Regions from separate parts of the Exiguobacterium sp. OS-77 genome, predicted to be linked through region 1. Evidence: riboswitches for the same ligand, from Rfam matches in the RefSeq annotation. Region 1 holds a riboswitch; each other region holds the start of a gene.
What was found. A riboswitch is a leader RNA that binds a small molecule or an ion and turns the genes downstream of it on or off. The one in region 1 is predicted to bind lysine.

Region 1 (6,422 bases):
CGTGACGCAACGTTCAAATCCTAAATGTTCACTTTCTGTAAAGTTTTTGCGCCACTTTCGATCAAATCGACAGACTCCGACGCCCGAATTGAACGACTGCTCCAGTCAAGAACACGAGACAGAGGACAAGTAAAAGAATCGAATGAAGAAGAAAATGATTCGTTCCTTCTAGTAATTGCGTCGTGTTAAATAAGGAGAAGACGGATAGATAACGGAGCCACTCCGTCTTGTCACTTAGTTCCGACAGAATCGTCAAGACGATCGATAGGACAAGCACACTACCGGCAAGCGAAAAAGCACGACGTTCTTCGTCAAATAACGTCGCAACGAATAACGTAAAGGCACCGATCGCCAAGAGTAACAATAGCGCATTGAGTTGAATCCGCCATAAGATGACGTCATTGATCGAAATATCTGTCATCCACCAGTCGGATACCATCAAGACAAGTCCATTCAGTCCTACGAGAACTATACTTGCGATACCCATGACGATCGCGACAGCAAACGTATACGCATTCCGGGTGATCGGGGCTGCGAGATAGACAATCAGCTCTCCATTGTCGATTGGTCGCGCAACGAGTCGCGCTGCTAATGAGAGCAAGAATAGACTCGCAATGACTTGAAAAATCAGTCCGTAATAGTTTCCCCCGAGCAGATCCAGTACATTCTCGAACCCTGTCACCTTATCGTATTGAAATGCTTTTAAGACTTCCGGAGGTAACGCTTCTAGTTTTGCTTCTAGTAAACCGGTCTTCATCATCGATGGATATAGCAACGCAAGCATCAATAAGTAGAGACTCGTTCCAATCGCATAAGCAAGCACGGGCTTTCTGACCTGCTTGAATAAAGAGCGGATCAGCAATATCACGACGATTCCTCCTCCCCATAATAATGCAAGAAGACCTGTTCTAAATCATCTGCTGACGGACGAATCAGCCGTACATCATACTGGGTTAAATAAGCGATCACCTGATTTAAGCTCAGCGTCTCGTCCGTTTGAAAACTGACTTCCAGCCGCTTCGGTTCAACACCGACTTGCATCGCGAACTGTGCCGCCTCCACCTCTGTTCGGAAGAAGATCGTGTACGTCTTTCGACTCGATCGAACCAACTCATGAATATCCGATTCGACGATAATGCGTCCTGCTTTGATTAAAGCCGCTCGATCGCACGATTTTTCCATCTCCGGAAAGTGATGTGAACTCATCAGAATCGCTTTTCCAGCATGTTTCTCCTGTTCGATCCACTCTAAAAAACGCTCTTGCATCAAAGGATCGAGTCCACTGGTCGGCTCATCAAGTAGATAGACGGGTGCATCCTTCATGAAGCAACCGACTAGTGCCAGTTTTTGTTTCATCCCTTTTGACATTTTGCGGATTTTCGTCTTCGTCTCAAAAGGAAATCGTTTCAACAACAGTTGTCGCCGTGCCGGATCGCTACCGTGTAGTCGTTGCATCAAATCCAGCATGTCTGCTCCCGTCATGTCTCCAGGTAAACTAATCTCCCCCGGCAAATAACCGACCAATTTCTTCACTTCTTTACTTTGCTTCCAGCAATCAAAACCACCGATCGTCGCCTTTCCACCATCCGCAGCCAATAGTCCCATCAAATGTCGGAGTGTCGTTGATTTTCCAGATCCATTTGGTCCGATGAAACCGAATATCGTACCCGGATCAACTGTAAAACTGACATCGAATATTCCACGCCCCGGTGCAAACTCTTTCGTGACATGCTCTAAACGGATCATCATCCGACCTCCTTATCTTTTATTTCTTTCCTCACTGTATTCATACCCGTTTTGAAGCAGTTTGTTCGGATCAAAGCGATAGATGACGAACCGCTCGTCATGATTTTTTTCATAGAGGTCTCGTAATCGAATCTCATCGACTTGCTCGAATACGGTATGACGCTCCAGGTACTCCCGGTATTCATCGGTCGGGTAATACAAGATGAGATCAACCGAACGTGGGGAACGTTCGACCGAACTTAAAATGTGATCGATCACTTTCATGAAAATTTGTGAAGAGAATGGATTGAAGAAATAAAACTTATTCGTCTCATCCGGAATGGCATACTGCTCGGCATACGTCTGTTCAAATCGCAAACTTCCGGAACGCCGCTTCCGTCGACTTTGGTAGTTCGCCATATTCCGGAGTGCGTCCTCGTAAAATTGTCCGTTCATCTCGATTCCGATGACGGAACAATCGAATCGGTCGTGTAAGTAAAAGTTCAAACGCCCTTTCCCACACCCGAAATCAATGACCGTGTCCTGTTTTTGAAACAAATACGTTTCGCATAATTCGTCTAGTGCCGCATAAGGCGTTGGTTCATATCGATTGTAGTGACTAAACACACCATAGAGGTGTTGCATCTCAATGGTCTCGATTCGTAATCGTTGATCGTATTCCTGTTCATTCATTGTCGTTTGTTCCTTCTTTCCGGCATTCTTGCCTTCATCGTACTATACTGAAGAAGTACGTTACTCGTTTTTTGAAAGGGGATTTTATGATGATCGTCGTTACGAACCGGATTAAAGTCAAAAAAGGGATGGCTGCAGCTCTCGCTCCTCGTTTTACGCGTCCAAGTGGACTTGATACGATGGACGGATTCATCCGCGTCGAGGTCTTATTGACGCAAAACATCGAAGAACATGATGAAATGAACGTCAACATGTATTGGGAAGACATGAAGAGTTTTCAAGCATGGCGGGAGAGTGACGATTTCAAAGCGTCACATAGTCGACCTGCGAGTAGTGAGGCAGGAGAATCGCCAATGCTCGGCAGCGAGATTCTGACATATGAAGTTGCTTCGGTCAAAGAACGCGCATGATGCACGAAAAGGACTCGTCTCGAGTCCTTTTTTATATACCTATACACAAATAGTGAAAGGGTGTAATTGTCTCAAATGGTATTATTTGTTATTATAGTGCCAATACAGAGAGAGAGGGTTCTTCATGAATTCATTAACTATATTTGAACAAGCCATTCGTAGCTTACCTGATGATCGTACGTTACGACGTGATGAATTATGGACGGACGATTTTTTATTGCAACAGGAGAACGAGCTGACCGTCTATTACTCTCCGATTGGCGAATATGTCAATACTGAAGCAAAAGTCGTCATCATCGGGATCACACCAGGTTTTGAACAGATGCGAATCGCTTTCGAAGAAGCAACGGATGCCCTCCATCATGGGGCTTCACTAGAAGGGACGGCACGCATCGTCAAATATGCAGCCAGTTTTGCCGGAACGATGCGACGTAACCTCGTCCAGATGCTTGATACACTCGAGCTTCCAGCATTGCTCGGAATCGAGACAACAGCTAGCTTATTTCATCAACACCAGGAATTGTTACATCCGACGTCGCTGTTAAAGCAACCCGTCTTTTATCGCGAAAAGAATTACTCGGGTCATCAACCGAAGATCAATCGCAGTCCTTTATTGAGGCACTACGCGGAAGAACACTTCGTCGCTGAGATCAATCAGTTACAAAAACCAGCGTTATTAATTCCACTCGGTCGGGTCGTCGAGACGCAAGTCCGTGGATTGATTCAGGATGGACGAATCGAACAGCATCAGCTTCTTTCCAACTTCCCCCATCCATCTGGCGCGAACGGTCATCGAAAAAAACAATTCGAAGAAAACCAAGCCTATTTGATGAAACAGCTCATTCAACATTTTGCCGAATGAGCAACTTTGTCTTAAATTATCAGAATATATGGTTGAATCTTTTTTGAAATACGTGATAAAGTGTCCATAAGAACAGAATATGACTATTCTATCGATGAGGTAGAGGCGCGATTTCAATCAGTACTTGGTCCGAGGATGACAACGAAGACGACTACAGGAAAGGTGACATCGCCGAAATGACAGTATGCGTCGAGCATGCCGTCGTTGGTCGATTCGGGAAATACCCGATCGATTGCCATACATAACAGTTGTATGGAGCGCTCCAATTCGGCTAAGAAAGACGCATCCAGCGAGGGTGTCGGCTTTGTTGCCGGTGCCCTTGCTTTTTTTGTGCCGCGGGGTCTCATCTTTAAGCCATTTTTAAAGAGGAGGATATTTTTCATGGTCAACTATTCAGATTCCATTATTGCCCTTGTACCTGCTTTACTAGCTATCTTATTAGCCATCTTTACCCGAAAGGTCGTTCTTTCGTTAGGTGTCGGCATTCTCGTCGGTGCCCTGTTACTTCACCGTTTTAACCCGATTGATACGGTAACCTATCTCGGCAAGAATATCTTTAGCCTCTTTTGGGCGGATGGTGCCTTGAATGAGTGGAACGTTTTATTACTTGTTTTCTTGTTATTGCTCGGTGTCCTTTCCACATTGATTCAGACATCCGGTGGCGCTCGCGCCTTCGGTGAATGGGCTTCTACGCACGTCAAGACAGCGCGTGGTGCACGCTTAGTCGCCTTCGGACTCGGTATCTTGATTTTCATCGATGATTACTTCAATAGTCTTGCTGTCGGCAATGTCAGTCGTCCGCTAACGGATCGCCGTGGTGTCTCACGTGCGAAGCTTGCCTATTTGATCGACTCAACAGCTGCACCTGTTTGTGTCATCAGTCCCCTTTCGAGTTGGGGTGCATTCATCATTTCCATCATCGCTGGTATCCTAACGACGCACTCGATTACGGATTACTCAGCGTTTAGTGCCTTCATGATGATCGTTCCGATGAACTTCTATGCGATTTTCGCGTTACTTTTAACACTTTACATCGCTTACTCTGGCGTCTCTGTCGGACCGATGAAACAGCATGAACGCCGTGCCGCGAATGGTGAACTTTTTGATGCGTCAAAAGGAACACCGATGGGGATGGCAAAAGAGGTCAACGAACATACGAACGGAAAAGTCCGGGATCTCGTCGTTCCGATCGTCGTTCTTGTCATTGCTACGATCAGTGCGTTACTCGGAACAGGTGCTCAGGCACTTGCAGCCGACAACCGTCCGTTTACTTTAATTGGAGCATTTGAGGCAACAGACGTCACACGCTCACTTGTCGCAGGTGTCGTCATCAGTTTAATCGTCGCTTTCTTGATGCTGATCGGACGAAAAATTCCGGGTCGCGATTACCGGGCAAGCATCGTCGCTGGTATGCGTTCGATGTGGCCAGCAGTCGTGATTCTATTATTTGCTTGGACGATCATCGCTGTTATTGGTGATATGAAAACAGGCGATTATCTCGCAAGCTTCATCAGCAACTCGATTTCTGCTTCGTACTTGCCGTTCTTATTATTCTTGATTGCCGGCTTGATGGCATTCTCGACAGGAACAAGTTGGGGCACATTCGGGATCATGTTGCCAATCGGTGCGGATCTCGTCATGGCTGTCGATGCCTCACTCTTATTACCGACGCTTGCTGCTGTTCTTGCTGGATCTGTCTTCGGTGACCATTGTTCACCGATTTCCGATACGACGATCCTCAGTTCGACAGGGGCTGGATCCCATCATATCGATCACGTTACGACACAGTTACCGTATGCGCTAGTCGGTGCCGTCACTGCGGCAGTCGGTTATTTAGTCATCGGTTTCACGGAGTCTTCGGTCTTCGGTTTCATCGGAGCTCTTGTCACATTCGTACTCTTCGTCGTCGTCTTGAACGTTCTCTCGAAAAAAGGCGAAACTGCTTCGGATTTACAAACGGATTGATGAAATGAAAAAGGGACTGACTCAAAAAAGAATGACGCGTCTTTTCACGCCCTTTCCTCAGGCGAGACACAAGCCTGTTTTCCTGTTTAAATGAAGCAGGAAAACGGGTCTCGTTCGTCTCTGACAGCGCATAAATGCGCTTTTCCTGTAGGAGTGGCGTGTGACGCGCCATTCTTTTTGTTACGAGATAAGGGTGGCAGATCATCATTCTGCCACCCTTATCTTTGTAGAGACCAACTTTGAGTCAGCCCCTTTTTTTCGACTTCATGTCATGTCTTATACCATAAGTTCACACACATCATTCGCGAACGCTACTGGATCCTCGAGTGGAAGTCCTTCGACAAGTAATGCTTGTTGATACATTAGTTTGGTATAGCGCTCGAATTTCGAACGATCGTTTTGATACGCTGCTTCAAGAGATTGGAACACCGCATGTGACGGATTCAATTCAAGAATCTTGACCGCTTCTACCCCTTCGTTATTCGGCATCGCCTTCAAGATTTTCTCCATCTCGATCGAGACGGCGCCGTCCGTCGCAAAACAGACGGGATGCGATTTTAGACGCGTTGATGCTTTGACTTCCTTGACTTGTCCACTTAACACTTCCTGCATTGCTTGGAACATCTCCGCTTGTGCGTCCGTCGTCTCTGCCGCTTCTGCTTCAATCCCTAGATCGCTACTCGTGACTGACTTGAACGTCTTCTCGTTATATGTCACGAGCATCTGGATCGCGAACTCATCGATCTCTTCGGTGAAGTACAAGATGT
Region 2 (6,422 bases), 2.9 Mb from region 1:
GGATGGAGCCGGTGTGAATCGTTCAACCTTCTACGCACACTATACGGATAAGTATGATTTGCTCGACCAAATCGTTGAGGAGCAAATGAAGGCACTTGAACAAGCGATTCGGATCACGGGTACAGGAACTGTCTTTCCGACAGTCGAGCAGGTGAGTCGCTATTTTGCTCGTTTGTTCATTCATATCGAAGAAAATGAATTATTCTATCAGACGATGCTCGTTCAAGGACCGATCAAAACGTTCATCTCTCGTTTTCTCGATACATTGAAAGAGAATTATCGAATTGTGTTTCGACCGCAAATCACAGAAGAAGCTACGTTCGTCGATCGGGACTTATTATTAAACTATGTCATTGGTGGACAGTTGGGATTGTTGATTTCGTGGTTACGAAACGGTCGACCGTATTCATCAGAATACATGGCAGAACAATTAAGTCGGATGATTGTCTTTGGAACGGTTGAAAGCATCGGTTTTCCTAAAGAGACGGAATGAAGACGTAAAAGAAAAGACACTCCCCTACGGAAGTGTCCAATCAGTTTAAGCCTGTCGGAATGCAAGTTCTTTCGTATAGATCGTACTACGATTCCGTCCGCTTTCTTTTGAGTAATACAACGCTTTATCTGCCTGTTGTAATGCTTCAAGTGACGTATGCGAACCACTGGAATGGGAAATCCCAAGTGAGATCGTGATTTGCAGATCAGGTACATCTGCTGTCGGGAACAGGTTACGTGCGACCGTCAGCCGAGCTAGTTCTGCTATTTTTTGCGCTTCTTTCGCTGAAGTACTTGGTAAGATGATTAAAAATTCTTCACCACCGTACCGTCCGACGAGGTCGTCTGGACGCGTTAAGGAAGCGAGAGTCATGCCGAGTTGGCGTAACACATCATCGCCCGCATCATGACCATATGTATCATTGACATGCTTGAAGAAATCGATATCGATGAGTACAAGCGAATAGCCTTGGTCGGTCGAACCGACAAGCGAAAGCGAGTCATCCAGACGACGACGATTGGCGAGCCCTGTCAAAGCATCCGTCATGGCGAGTTTCTGCTGATACTGGATGTTTTCGAAGTGACGGCGTAATTCCGTCAGTAATCGATAAGCGACAAAGCCAGCTAATAAATTAAAGAAGACGTACGCAATCGAGATTTTAAAGAATGTCGACCAGCTGTTCGTCAGGATGTAGATGGCGGGTAACGAATAGAGAATACCGACCAACACCATAAGCTGAAAATGACGCATCGAGACATGGATGAATCGACGAATGATCCCAATCGTCGTGATGAACAAGACGATGATCAACGTCGATAAATAAAATCCTTCCATTTGATCAACTGGTGTTAAAAAGTAACGTGTCCCGATGATCATTGCACCAGCAACGATGGCGCTTGGGAAACCACCGATCAGCATGGCGATTGCGACAGGAACGATACGTAAATCAACACGGGCGACGTCGATTTGAATCCCGTTAAACATCAATAAAACCGCAATCAGACCAGAGACTGCTCCGAGTATAAGTCGAATGCTCCATTTGGAGTTCAATGAAATACGCGGTTGATTCCGAAACGGTAAGAACAAGAGAGTAATCGTTGTGAACAGTAGACAAAAGTTAATGATGAATTGATTCATGATGGCCAACAAATCCTCCCAACTCCCCCAGCTAACAGATTTCCATATATATACTTCCAGTATACTCAAGTAGATAACGGTTAGACATAGAGAAATCTTTAGACAAAATAGAAAAAACGGTAGAAAATCTACCGTTTTTAAGAAGATGAAGTAAGAGTATCCTCATCCATCGTCTGTAAAATTTTATCAAAGACACGAATCATCGTTTCGAGCTCTTCTTCCGTCAATGTACCGAAGCGATCTTGTAAATAGTTTTTCCGAACGATTTCGAGATCTCGAAATGCACGTTCCCCGTCCTCCGTCAAAGCGAGGACGATCGAACGACGATCTTCCGTCGAACGTGTCCGTGTGACGTATCCTTGTTTATACAGCTTATCCGTTAAAGCAGTGACTTGACTCGTCGCGAGCTCAAATTGTTCCGCGAGAAGCGTCGGGCGCTGAGGACCATTTTCTGAAAGGCTTCGTAAGATGAAAAATTCACTCCGGGTCGCCGTTCCTTCAAATAGCCGGTTAAGTTCACGTCGCAGGGTACGAAGAATGACACGCATTTGTTCCTCGAGTCGATAAGTTAGCAAATCACGTTCCTGTGGCATGCAAGCAGCATCCTTTCTCTCAGTGGACTTCTACCATTTAGTGTACTAAACATATCGGATTTTTACCATCGACTACCCCAGATTCGAAAAAGGCAATTGACAATTTCGTGGCGTTTTGTGTAATATGGCGTAGTAATAACTAACTTAATTCAGTTCTCACTCAACCAGTGGGATGGAGGTTGCAGTTCTTAAGAGTACGGTTACGGATGTCGTCAAGCGACAGATGAAGTGACCTGAAAGGAAGAATTGCCGAAATCAATCATCGCTTTGAAGATGATCGATTGGGATTAGATCGAATAGGTCTAATACTGTCACAAGTCGGGTATCACTTACTTGTGGAGAGCTATCTTTCACGACGGTAGAATGAGGCGCATCCATTTTATTATGTTGCGTTCTCATCTTCCATCTGGAAGATGAGGACGCTTTTTGTTTTTTTCATTCAAAAAGTGTCCTCTCAAAAAATCTAAACAGAGAGAAGCGAACGAAATGAACAATCTAGATGTAAAACAAACAACAGATTCGACAGCAGAAGGATTAAAACGTGGATTACAAGCCCGTCATATGTCGATGATCGCCATCGGTGGGGCAATCGGAACAGGACTCTTCATTGCGTCCGGTGCTTCCGTCGCAGCAGCAGGACCAGGTGGGGCGCTCCTATCGTATGCAATCGTTGGTCTGATGGTCTACTTCCTCATGACAAGTCTTGGTGAAATGGCGGCGTACATGCCTGTCGCTGGATCCTTCTCGACATATGGAACGAAATTCGTCGATCCATCATTCGGCTTTGCACTTGGCTGGAACTACTGGTACAACTGGGCAGTCACGATCGCAGTCGAACTCGTCGCAGCACAAATTGTTATGACGTATTGGTTCCCGGACGTTCCTGGATTTTATTTCAGTGCTTTGTTCCTCTTACTCATGATTGGCTTGAACTACTTCTCCGTTAAAGGATTCGGAGAAGCGGAGTATTGGTTCGCCATGATTAAAGTCGTTACCGTTATCGTCTTCTTAGTCGTCGGTGTTGCGATGATTTTCGGTGTCTTTACATCGGAGCCACCGGTTGGCTTTAAAAACTTTGCTCTTGGCGATGCGCCGTTCGTCGGTGGGATTCCTGCCGTCATCGGTATCATTCTCGTTGCCGGATTCAGTTTCCAAGGTACAGAACTGGTCGGGATTGCCGCGGGTGAATCGGAAGATCCGAAAAAGAATGTTCCAAAAGCAGTCAAACAAGTCTTCTGGCGCATCTTGCTTTTCTACGTCTTCGCGATTTTCGTCATCGGAATGCTCATTCCGTATACAAGTCCGAACTTGGTTTCGAATGACATTACGGACGTAGCCGTCAGTCCGTTTACGCTCGTCTTTGAAAAAGCAGGTCTTGCGTTCTCAGCAGCACTCATGAACGCCGTCATCTTGACGTCTGTTTTATCTGCCGGAAACTCAGGTATGTATGCTTCGACACGGATGCTGTACACACTGGCGCGTCAAGGGGATGCACCGAAGTTGTTCGCAAAAGTCTCGAAAAACGGTGTACCTCGTAACGCCTTGCTTGCAACAGGTGCAGTCGGTGCGCTCTGTTTCTTGACGTCGATGTTTGGTGGACAAGTCTACCTGTGGTTACTCAATGCTTCCGGGATGACAGGATTCATCGCATGGCTCGGGATTGCGATCAGTCACTATCGCTTCCGTAAAGGATTCGTTGCACAAGGTCACTCGTTGAAAGACTTACCATATGTTGCACCAGCGTTCCCGTTCGGTCCGCTGTTCGCATTCGGTCTTTGTTTCCTCGTCATCGTCGGTCAAAACTATGCCGCATTCCTCGCTGATCAAATTGATTGGGTCGGAATTGCCGCAACGTATGTTGGTATTCCATTATTCCTTGCCTTCTGGTTAGGACATAAATTCAAAAACCGGACGTCAATCGTTCGTTATGACGAGATGGACTTCCCAGAACATCCACGTCAATCTTAATCATTGAGCCACCTTCAAATGAAGGTGGCTTTTTAGATGTCGCTTCAAGTAAGATGAAAGAAAAACAGGAGGCGATCTTCGTGAATTACTGGTACCACTTTAAGCGTGCCTTCTTACCGATCGCATTATTGCTTGTGACGCTTGCCTTGTACCAAATGATCTATCGTTTGAATAACATCTGGTATTCGCTTGGAGGACTTCTTCTTGTCTTTGCAGCGATTTACTTCGTCATGCGTCGTCTAAAAGCGAACCCAGAGGATTGAATGAGCAGGAAAGTCGAGTCCATTCTCCGAACGCGGTAAAATAGACACATACAGAGGAGGGGAAGATAGATGGCAAAAGCAATATTTGCAGGTGGTTGTTTCTGGTGCATGGTCAAGCCATTCCATAAATATGATGGGGTAGAGCAGGTCATTTCAGGATATACCGGTGGTCATACAGAGAACCCGACTTATAAAGAGGTCTGTTCGGAAACGACAGGTCACTTGGAGGCGGTTGAAGTCACGTACGATCCGTCCGTCATTACGTACGAAGAATTACTCGAGATCTTCTGGCGTCAAATCGACCCGACAGATGGTGGAGGTCAATTCAATGACCGTGGTGAATCGTACCAACCGGCTATCTTTTATGTCGATGAAGCACAGCGTGAAGCAGCTGAACGTTCGAAAGCAGCGCTTGACGCATCAGGACGCTTCTCGCGTCCGGTCGCGGTAGAGATTCGTCCAGAAAAGCCGTTTTGGCCAGCCGAAGAATATCACCAAGATTATTATAAAAAGAATCCGTTCCGTTATCAGATGTATAGTGTCGGCTCAGGTCGCGCGAAATTCATCAAAGAAGCGTGGAAGGACCACGGTAAGGAAAAAGAATTGAAAGAGCGTCTGACACCAATTCAGTATAAAGTCACACAAGAGAACGGGACAGAACCCGCTTTCCGTAACGAATACTGGGATGAAGAACGTCCAGGACTGTACGTCGATATCGTCGATGGTACACCACTCTTCACATCAAAAGATAAGTTCCAGTCAAACTGTGGTTGGCCGAGCTTCGCTAAACCCATCTCAGAAGACAAGATGGAAGTCGAACTCGATACGAGTCACGGGATGACGCGGACGGAAGTGCGTTCTGCGAATGCGGATAGTCACCTCGGTCATATCTTCGATGATGGTCCGACAGAACTTGGTGGTCTTCGCTATTGTATCAACTCAGCAGCATTACGATTTATTCCGCTTGAAGAGCTTGATTCGGCAGGATATGGGGAATATAAAAAACATTTCGAGTAACATGTAAGGAGCAGTCAAACGATTTCGTTTTGACTGCTCTTTTTTTCAAATGGAAGGGAGAGAATCGAATGTTTCGACCTGTATATGAAGAGATTCGACAAATGACGATTGCGAAGGTGCTTGATTTCTACGATCACGAAATCCGTCAGCTCGATGAGCAAGCACGTCAGGAAAAGTACGACAAGATGAGCTTGAGTCCGTTTCGCTTTTTCCGTGGGAGTTCGCATCTGTTTTATTATGACGTGACGCGAATCCCCCTTGGTTTTGATACACCTCTTGATAAACCGACGTGGATTCAGGGAGATCTTCATTTTGAGAATTTCGGTGTCCATGGCAATGCGAAGGGAGATATCATCTACGACGTCAATGACTTTGATGAAGGGTACTTAGGATCTTATCTATACGATTTGATTCGCATGGCGGTCTCCGTCCGGTTGTTCGCTGAAGAGGCAGGATACGATCCGACTCCTGCGATTCGAAATTATGTCCTGGAATACTTACACGATTTAAAAAAGTACGCTCTCGGAAAAGATCCGAGTGATGTCTGTTTTACGCGGGATAATACGAAAGGACCAATCAAGAAGTTGATCAAAAAAGCAGAAAAGAAACGTGAGGAATTAATGGGGGAGCGGACGGAACTGGTGGATGGCGTGAGACGTTTTTGTACATTACCGGATATGGCAGCGGTAGATGACGCGACACGATCAGCAATCGAGTCTGCTTGGTCCTCCTATATCGAGACGATTGATGCCGAGGATCGTCGTGACGAATCGTTCTATACGATTAAGGATATCGTGCGGAAGCTAGACAGTGGAACGGCATCGATTGGTCTTGAGCGCTATTACATTCTGATTGAGGGCGAAGGCGGAGAAGAAGATTTGATTCTTGAGATGAAACAAGCGCAAACGTCCGTCCCTTCGTTATTCCTGCCCGTTTATCGCCCGGAAGCAG
Region 3 (6,422 bases), 2.6 Mb from region 1:
GCATGATTGGTAATTCGGTTGCATCAGCGACCGCCGTGAAATGTGCGACGAGACCCGCTTGCGATGTTTTATTGTAGTACGGTGTGACGAGCATCGCTGCGTCCGCACCGAGGCGCTCTGCGAGTAACGTCTTCTCGATTGTTGCTGCCGTGTTGTTCGAACCCGTTCCGGCAATGACTGGTACTCGTCCTGCCGTGATTTGAACGGCAGTCGTCAGTAGTTGTTCGAATTCCGTGTTCGTCAGTGTCGATCCTTCTCCTGTCGTTCCTCCGACGACAAGCGCCTGAATTCCTGCTGCGAGTTGTTGCTCGATCAAGCGTTCGAATACGTGTAGATCCAACTCGCCTGCTTCATTAAATGGTGTGACGAGCGCTGTACCTGCTCCTTTGAACATGAAGAACTCCTCCTTTTTTATGAATGAATCGACTGTTCGATGGCTTGGCGTGCGACTTGTACGGCATTCGAGGCGGCACCTTTTCGAATGTTGTCGGCTACACACCAGAGATGGAACGTATTCGCGAGACTATCATCTTGTCGAATTCGTCCGACATAGACATCGTCCGTCCCACTCGCGTCAAGTGGCATCGGATAACGCGTATTCGCGACATCATCGATGAGGACGACGCCCGGTGCGTTTTCAAGTGCTTCACGGATCGCTGCAACCGTCGTCGGTTGTGTAAACGTGACGTTGATTGCAACCGAGTGAGAATTCGTGACTGGAACCCGGACACATGTAGCACTGACAGGTAATGCTGGAAGATTGAAGATTTTCCGTGTTTCATCAATCATCTTCTGCTCTTCTTTCGTATAGCCGTTCTCAAGGAATACATCGATATGCGGCAAGATGTTATCGTGAATCGGATGCGGATAATTGACGGGCTCTTCTCCGCGTGCTCCACGTGCCAGATCCTCGATTCCTTTTTGACCAGAACCAGATACGGCCTGATACGTCGTATAGTTGATCCGTTCGAATCCCAGTGACTGGAGCGGTGCTAAAGCGACGACGGATTGAATGGTCGAACAGTTCGGATTTGCGATCAAGCGGTCCGTCGCTTGAATCGCTTGCGGATTGACTTCTGGCACGACGAGCGGAATCGTCTCCTGCATCCGGAAAGCACTTGAATTATCAACGACGAGTGTTCCGTTTTCAGCTAGTAACGGGGCATATTGCTCACTGATCGTTCCGCCTGCTGCGAACAACGCGACATCGATCCCGTCTTCTGTGATATTTGGCGTCAGCGCTTGGATCGTAATATCTTCTCCCTTGAACTGTACCGTGTTCCCTGCTGAACGAGCAGAAGCGTAAGCGGACAGGCGGCTGACCGGGAAGTCCAGTTCTGCTAGGACTTGTAACATTTTTTGACCGACGGCGCCGGTTGCTCCAATGACGGCTACATGATACATCCTGTTTTCCTCCTTATAACTCGAACGCGTTTGCAATCGCTGCAACCGTCCGTTCAATGTCTGCTTGTGCAATCGTGTACGAGATGCTGATTTCTGATGTCGTGACTTGATAGAACGGGATGTTCTCTGCTCGGAAGATTGCGAACAACTTCGAAGCGACACCTGTTGCATCCCGCATCCCGATTCCGACGACAGATAATTTTGCGTGTTGATTGTGGCGGTCGACCTTGACTGTCGTGAAGCGATCCATGATGTCTTTCAATGCTTCATCGAGGAACTCTTCCTCATCGAGTGGACATGAGAACGATAAGAAAATGTCACTGTCGAACGTCGTTTGACTGATCATGTCGATGTTGACGTGGCGATTGGATAACAGTTCGAAGATATCGGCTACTGCTGCATTCGTTTGCGGTACGTGTTTGATTGATACCGTCAAGACGTTCTTCGTCACACTGACACTCGTCACCGCTTTTTGTTCCATTGTTTCCGTCGCTTCCATGATCCATGTTCCCCTTTTCGATTCAAGTGTTTTCCCGACGAAGATGTGTACGCCGTATTTTTTTCCTAGTTCGACACTCCGCATTTCCATGACCTTCGACCCGAGGGCGCTCATCTCCATCATCTCATCATATGAGATGTGCGGAATCGGTTGAGCAGCAGCATGGATTCGTGGATCAGCCGTATAGACACCGTCGACATCCGTGTAGATTTCACACCGTTTATCAAGGACTGCCGCAAGGGCAACAGCCGTTGTATCCGATCCACCACGTCCGAGCGTCGTGACATCACCGAGTTCGTTGACACCTTGGAATCCAGCGACGATGACGACATCGTATGTTTCGAGTTTTTGTCGTAATAGATTTCCATCAATCTGTTTGATCTTACTTTTCGTATGCAATCCCATCGTACTGATTCCCGCTTGAGCGCCTGTTTGCGATAACGCTTTGACGCCGAGTGAGTTGAGGGCGATGCTGAGTAATGAAATCGTCTGTTCTTCTCCGATGGCAAGCAGACGATCGAGTTCTCGGCGCTCGGGGCGATCTGTGATGGCTTGCGCCTGAGCAATCAAAGAATCTGTCATCTTGCCCATCGCTGAAACGACGACGACAAGTTTTTCACCTTCGGCTGCGCGACTCTTCAAATAATTCGCAATAGACTGAATCTGTTCGACAGTCGCAACCGAGCTTCCACCAAATTTAAGTACAGTTGTCACAATCCTATCTCCTTTGTCCCGATACAGAAAAAAAACGACGGGCCGGTAGGAGCGTTCCTACGGCCCGTCGTTATCACGATCGGACAAACGAAGACAAAGTCATTCGTTCTTTTACGTAAGATAGCGCTCCGAAACATCGGTTTCGGCAGTACAACGGATCTTAACCGTTGTACCAGCAAATGAGAAGAAGCATCTTCTCGTTCACTTCGGCGGACTTCCCCTTTCACATCATTCGGCATGCTTGCCTTCAAGAATGATACTACTCATGTCATCCGCGCCTCTATCTGTCGGTTGTTAGTTACAGTTATAGCAGACATCTTTTGTTAAATCCAGTCATTTGACTGATTTTTTTCAAAATCCGTCAATTCGCAAGATGCTGTTTCGCGAGTTCGAGTTGCTCCGACACGGCAGCAAACCCTGTTCCGCCGTAGCTTGTCCGGCGTGCCACTGCTTGAACCGGATCGAGGAGCGGATAGACGTCTTCCGTGATATCCGGATGGAAGGTTTGATACGTCTCGAGATTCAAATCCTTCAGGAAACAACCGTTCTGCACACAGTAAAGGACGGCTTTGCCGACGATTTCGTGCGCTTCCCGGAATGGTATGCCTTTCGTCACAAGGTAGTCGGCGAGTTCCGTTGCATTCGAGAAGTCTTGCATTGTCGCCTTCTTGAGCGCTTCGGTCTTAAACGTCGCAGATTCAATCATTCCAGTGAAGATTTGAACGGATTGGAGAACGGTATCTACTGTATCGAAGACCCCTTCCTTATCCTCTTGCATGTCTTTATTGTAAGCGAGTGGTAATGCCTTCATCGTCGTCAAGAAGCCCATCAGGTTACCGTAGACGCGCCCCGTTTTTCCACGAATCAACTCAGCGAAATCAGGATTTTTCTTTTGTGGCATCATGCTCGATCCTGTTGAGAAGGCATCGGATAACTCGATAAAGCTAAATTCTTGCGACGCCCAGATGATGATTTCTTCACAAAAGCGCGAGAGATGCATCATGACGGTCGAAGCGATCCCGAGGTATTCGATGACGAAATCACGGTCCGAGACAGCATCAAGACTGTTTGGATAGACCGACTCAAAACCGAGCAACTCAGCAGACCGGAAACGATTGATCGGGAATGTCGTCCCCGCGAGCGCACCTGCCCCGAGCGGTGATTTCCGAATTCGTTTTTGATTATCCGTCAACCGTTCGACATCACGTTCGAACATCCAGAAATAAGCGAGCAAGTGATGCGCAAGCGAGATCGGTTGTGCCCGTTGCAAATGCGTATACCCTGGCATGACCGTCTCGATATGTTGCTCCGCTTGTTCCGTGATGACCAACTGGAGCTCGCGTAATGCTGTCGTCAACGCCTCAACATGTTGTTCCATCCATAGATGTAAATCCGTTGCGACCTGGTCATTTCGACTCCGTGCCGTATGCAGTTTTCCTGCAACCGGACCAATCTGTTCTGTCAATAAACGCTCGAGGTTCATATGAATGTCCTCATCCGCTAACGTATAGGAATGGTCTGCTAACGTCGTTTCCAGTTGCTTCAGTCCTTGCTCGATTTGTGTCCACTCGTCTTGAGCAAGAATCCCTTGTTCAAATAGCATCTGCGCGTGTGCGAGACTGCCTTTTAAATCGACGCTCGCTAATTTTTGATCGAACGTGATCGATGCTCCGAAGGCTTCCGCTTGAGCGGAAGCACTTTCCGTAAAACGTCCACCCCAGAGTTTGGTCATTTCGTGACACCCGCCTGACGATGTACGCTCGCATGCGTCGAAACGGCAAGTCCGTGTAATTTGATGAAGCCTTTTGCTGCTTCATGATCGAATGCGTCTTCTTTCGTGTACGTCGCAAGTTTCTCATCGTAGAGCGAGACAGCGGACTGACGACCTGTCACAGTTGCATTTCCTTTGAACAGTTTAACGCGAACTTCTCCTGTGACGTCCTGTTGTGTCGCTGTCAAGAATGCTTTCAAGCCTTTCGTCAATGGTGCATGGAAGAGACCGTTATAGATCGTTTCTGCGTATTGTTTGCTGAGTAGTGGTTTGAAATGCGCGACGTCCTTCGTCAATGTAATCGTCTCGAGTGCAGCGTGCGCTTTGAGTAACACCGTTGCGCCTGGGCACTCATAGACTTCCCGCGATTTGATACCGACGAGACGGTTCTCGACGTGGTCAATCCGTCCGACCCCATGTGCACCAGCGATGATGTTCAGTTCCGTGATCAGTTTCGCCAGTGGATACGTCGTTCCGTTGATCGAGACCGGAACACCTGCTTCAAAGCCAATGATGACTTCTTCTGCCTGATCCGGAGCGTCTTCTGGCGCTACTGTCAACGCATAAGCGTCTTGCGGTGGCTCTGTCCAAGGGTTTTCTAGGACGCCACATTCGTTACTCCGTCCCCAAAGGTTCATGTCGATTGAGTATGGGCTGTCGAGGTTGATCGGAATCGGCACATTGTTTTCTTTCGCATAGGCGATTTCTTCTTCCCGTGACCATTTCCATTCCCGGACCGGTGCGATGACTTCGAGTGATGGATCAAGTGCTGCGACTGAAACTTCGAACCGGACTTGGTCGTTCCCTTTTCCGGTACATCCGTGAGCGACTGCCGTCGCACCGTGCTGATGCGCGACTTCGACAAGCTTTTCTGCGATCAACGGACGCGAAAGCGCTGAAATCAACGGATAGGCATTTTCGTAATGCGCGCCATATTGAAGTGCCGGTAAAACGAAGTCTTGTGCGAATTCTTCTTTAACATCGAGGACGATCGATTCGATCGCACCGACGAGGAGTGCTTTTTCTTTAATGATGGATAAATCTTTTCCTTCTCCGACATCCATGCATAAGGCAATGACGTCATAGTCCTTGCTCAACCACTTGATGGCTACCGATGTATCAAGTCCCCCAGAGTACGCTAAGATCAATTTTTGTTTCGACATGTATAATTCCCTCCTAGTTTTAAATTCATCTGTCTGTATAAAAATTCATTATGAATTATATATATACATAGAAAACAAAAAAAAGAAACCCTTTTTGCAGGATTTCTTTCAAAATAACTTACATTTTTTTCTCCATCGTCCGGTGTGGGATGCCCGCATCATCGAATTCATCGGAGACGATCGTATAACCGAGTCCTTGATAAAACGGGATCGCTTGGACTTGTGCGCCGAGTGTTAGCAATTGCTTCCCTTCGCGACGTGCGACTCGTTCCATCGCCTGCATCAACTCGCCACCGTATCCTTTTCCTCGCGCTGTCGCTAGCGTCGCGACACGCTCTACCTTCATCCGTTGGTCGTCATATGGACGGGTACGCCCCGTTGCGACCGGTCGACTCTGCTCATCGAGGACAAGCAGATGAATTGCTGTTTCATCATGTGTATCATATTCAAGATGGCGTGGTACGCCTTGTTCCTCGACGAAGACACGCTCCCGGATCATCCGGACGGCTTGATGTTGTTCTGCTGTACGTACTTGAATGACTGTCATGACTGATATTCCTCCCGTAATCGATCGACATATGCCATCGCATCATCCCGATTCGTAAATTGTGCCTGTGCCTGAACCGCATTTCCTCCGCCTCGCCCATTAAATATTTTGACATGTGCTTTAGCGAACTTCCCGAGATGGGGTTCACCTGGACTACTCATCAGTAACTTGTTCGTCGTCGCATTCCAGACGACGCCGACGCGTCCCGCTTCTTGAATCGCTTTAGCAAGTTGCTCGGATATTTTGATTTCTTCATCCAGATGTTCGAACACAAGAATGCCTTCTTGTTGTTCTAAAGCATGAGCGAGTGTGAACGTCGCAAGT

Region 2: it holds a riboswitch for lysine, as region 1 does, so the genes downstream of both, EXG77_RS15095 (amino acid permease) here and EXG77_RS00470 (Na+/H+ antiporter NhaC family protein) in region 1, are expected to answer to the same signal.
Region 3: it holds a riboswitch for lysine, as region 1 does, so the genes downstream of both, EXG77_RS13660 (aspartate kinase) here and EXG77_RS00470 (Na+/H+ antiporter NhaC family protein) in region 1, are expected to answer to the same signal.

The regions. Positions count from the first base shown of each region.
Region 1 is NZ_DF239008.1:100,103-106,524, reverse strand. Features, by position in the region: gene EXG77_RS00500 (ABC transporter permease subunit) at 62-868, opposite strand; gene EXG77_RS00495 (ABC transporter ATP-binding protein) at 865-1,746, opposite strand; gene EXG77_RS00490 (cyclopropane-fatty-acyl-phospholipid synthase family protein) at 1,759-2,418, opposite strand; gene EXG77_RS00485 (heme oxygenase) at 2,508-2,828, shown strand; gene EXG77_RS00480 (hypothetical protein) at 2,953-3,690, shown strand; lysine riboswitch at 3,783-3,961, shown strand; gene EXG77_RS00470 (Na+/H+ antiporter NhaC family protein) at 4,072-5,655, shown strand; gene htpG (molecular chaperone HtpG) at 5,932-6,422, opposite strand, start outside.
Region 2 is NZ_DF239008.1:2,962,568-2,968,989, reverse strand. Features, by position in the region: gene EXG77_RS15110 (TetR/AcrR family transcriptional regulator) at 1-493, shown strand, start outside; gene EXG77_RS15105 (diguanylate cyclase) at 539-1,630, opposite strand; gene EXG77_RS15100 (MarR family winged helix-turn-helix transcriptional regulator) at 1,768-2,223, opposite strand; lysine riboswitch at 2,389-2,577, shown strand; gene EXG77_RS15095 (amino acid permease) at 2,710-4,191, shown strand; gene EXG77_RS15090 (hypothetical protein) at 4,272-4,454, shown strand; gene msrA (peptide-methionine (S)-S-oxide reductase MsrA) at 4,524-5,471, shown strand; gene EXG77_RS15080 (DUF2252 domain-containing protein) at 5,540-6,422, shown strand, end outside.
Region 3 is NZ_DF239008.1:2,658,962-2,665,383, forward strand. Features, by position in the region: gene dapA (4-hydroxy-tetrahydrodipicolinate synthase) at 1-394, opposite strand, end outside; gene EXG77_RS13655 (aspartate-semialdehyde dehydrogenase) at 412-1,404, opposite strand; gene EXG77_RS13660 (aspartate kinase) at 1,418-2,617, opposite strand; lysine riboswitch at 2,731-2,908, opposite strand; gene argH (argininosuccinate lyase) at 2,979-4,349, opposite strand; gene EXG77_RS13670 (argininosuccinate synthase) at 4,346-5,551, opposite strand; gene EXG77_RS13675 (GNAT family N-acetyltransferase) at 5,670-6,098, opposite strand; gene EXG77_RS13680 (DHHA1 domain-containing protein) at 6,095-6,422, opposite strand, start outside.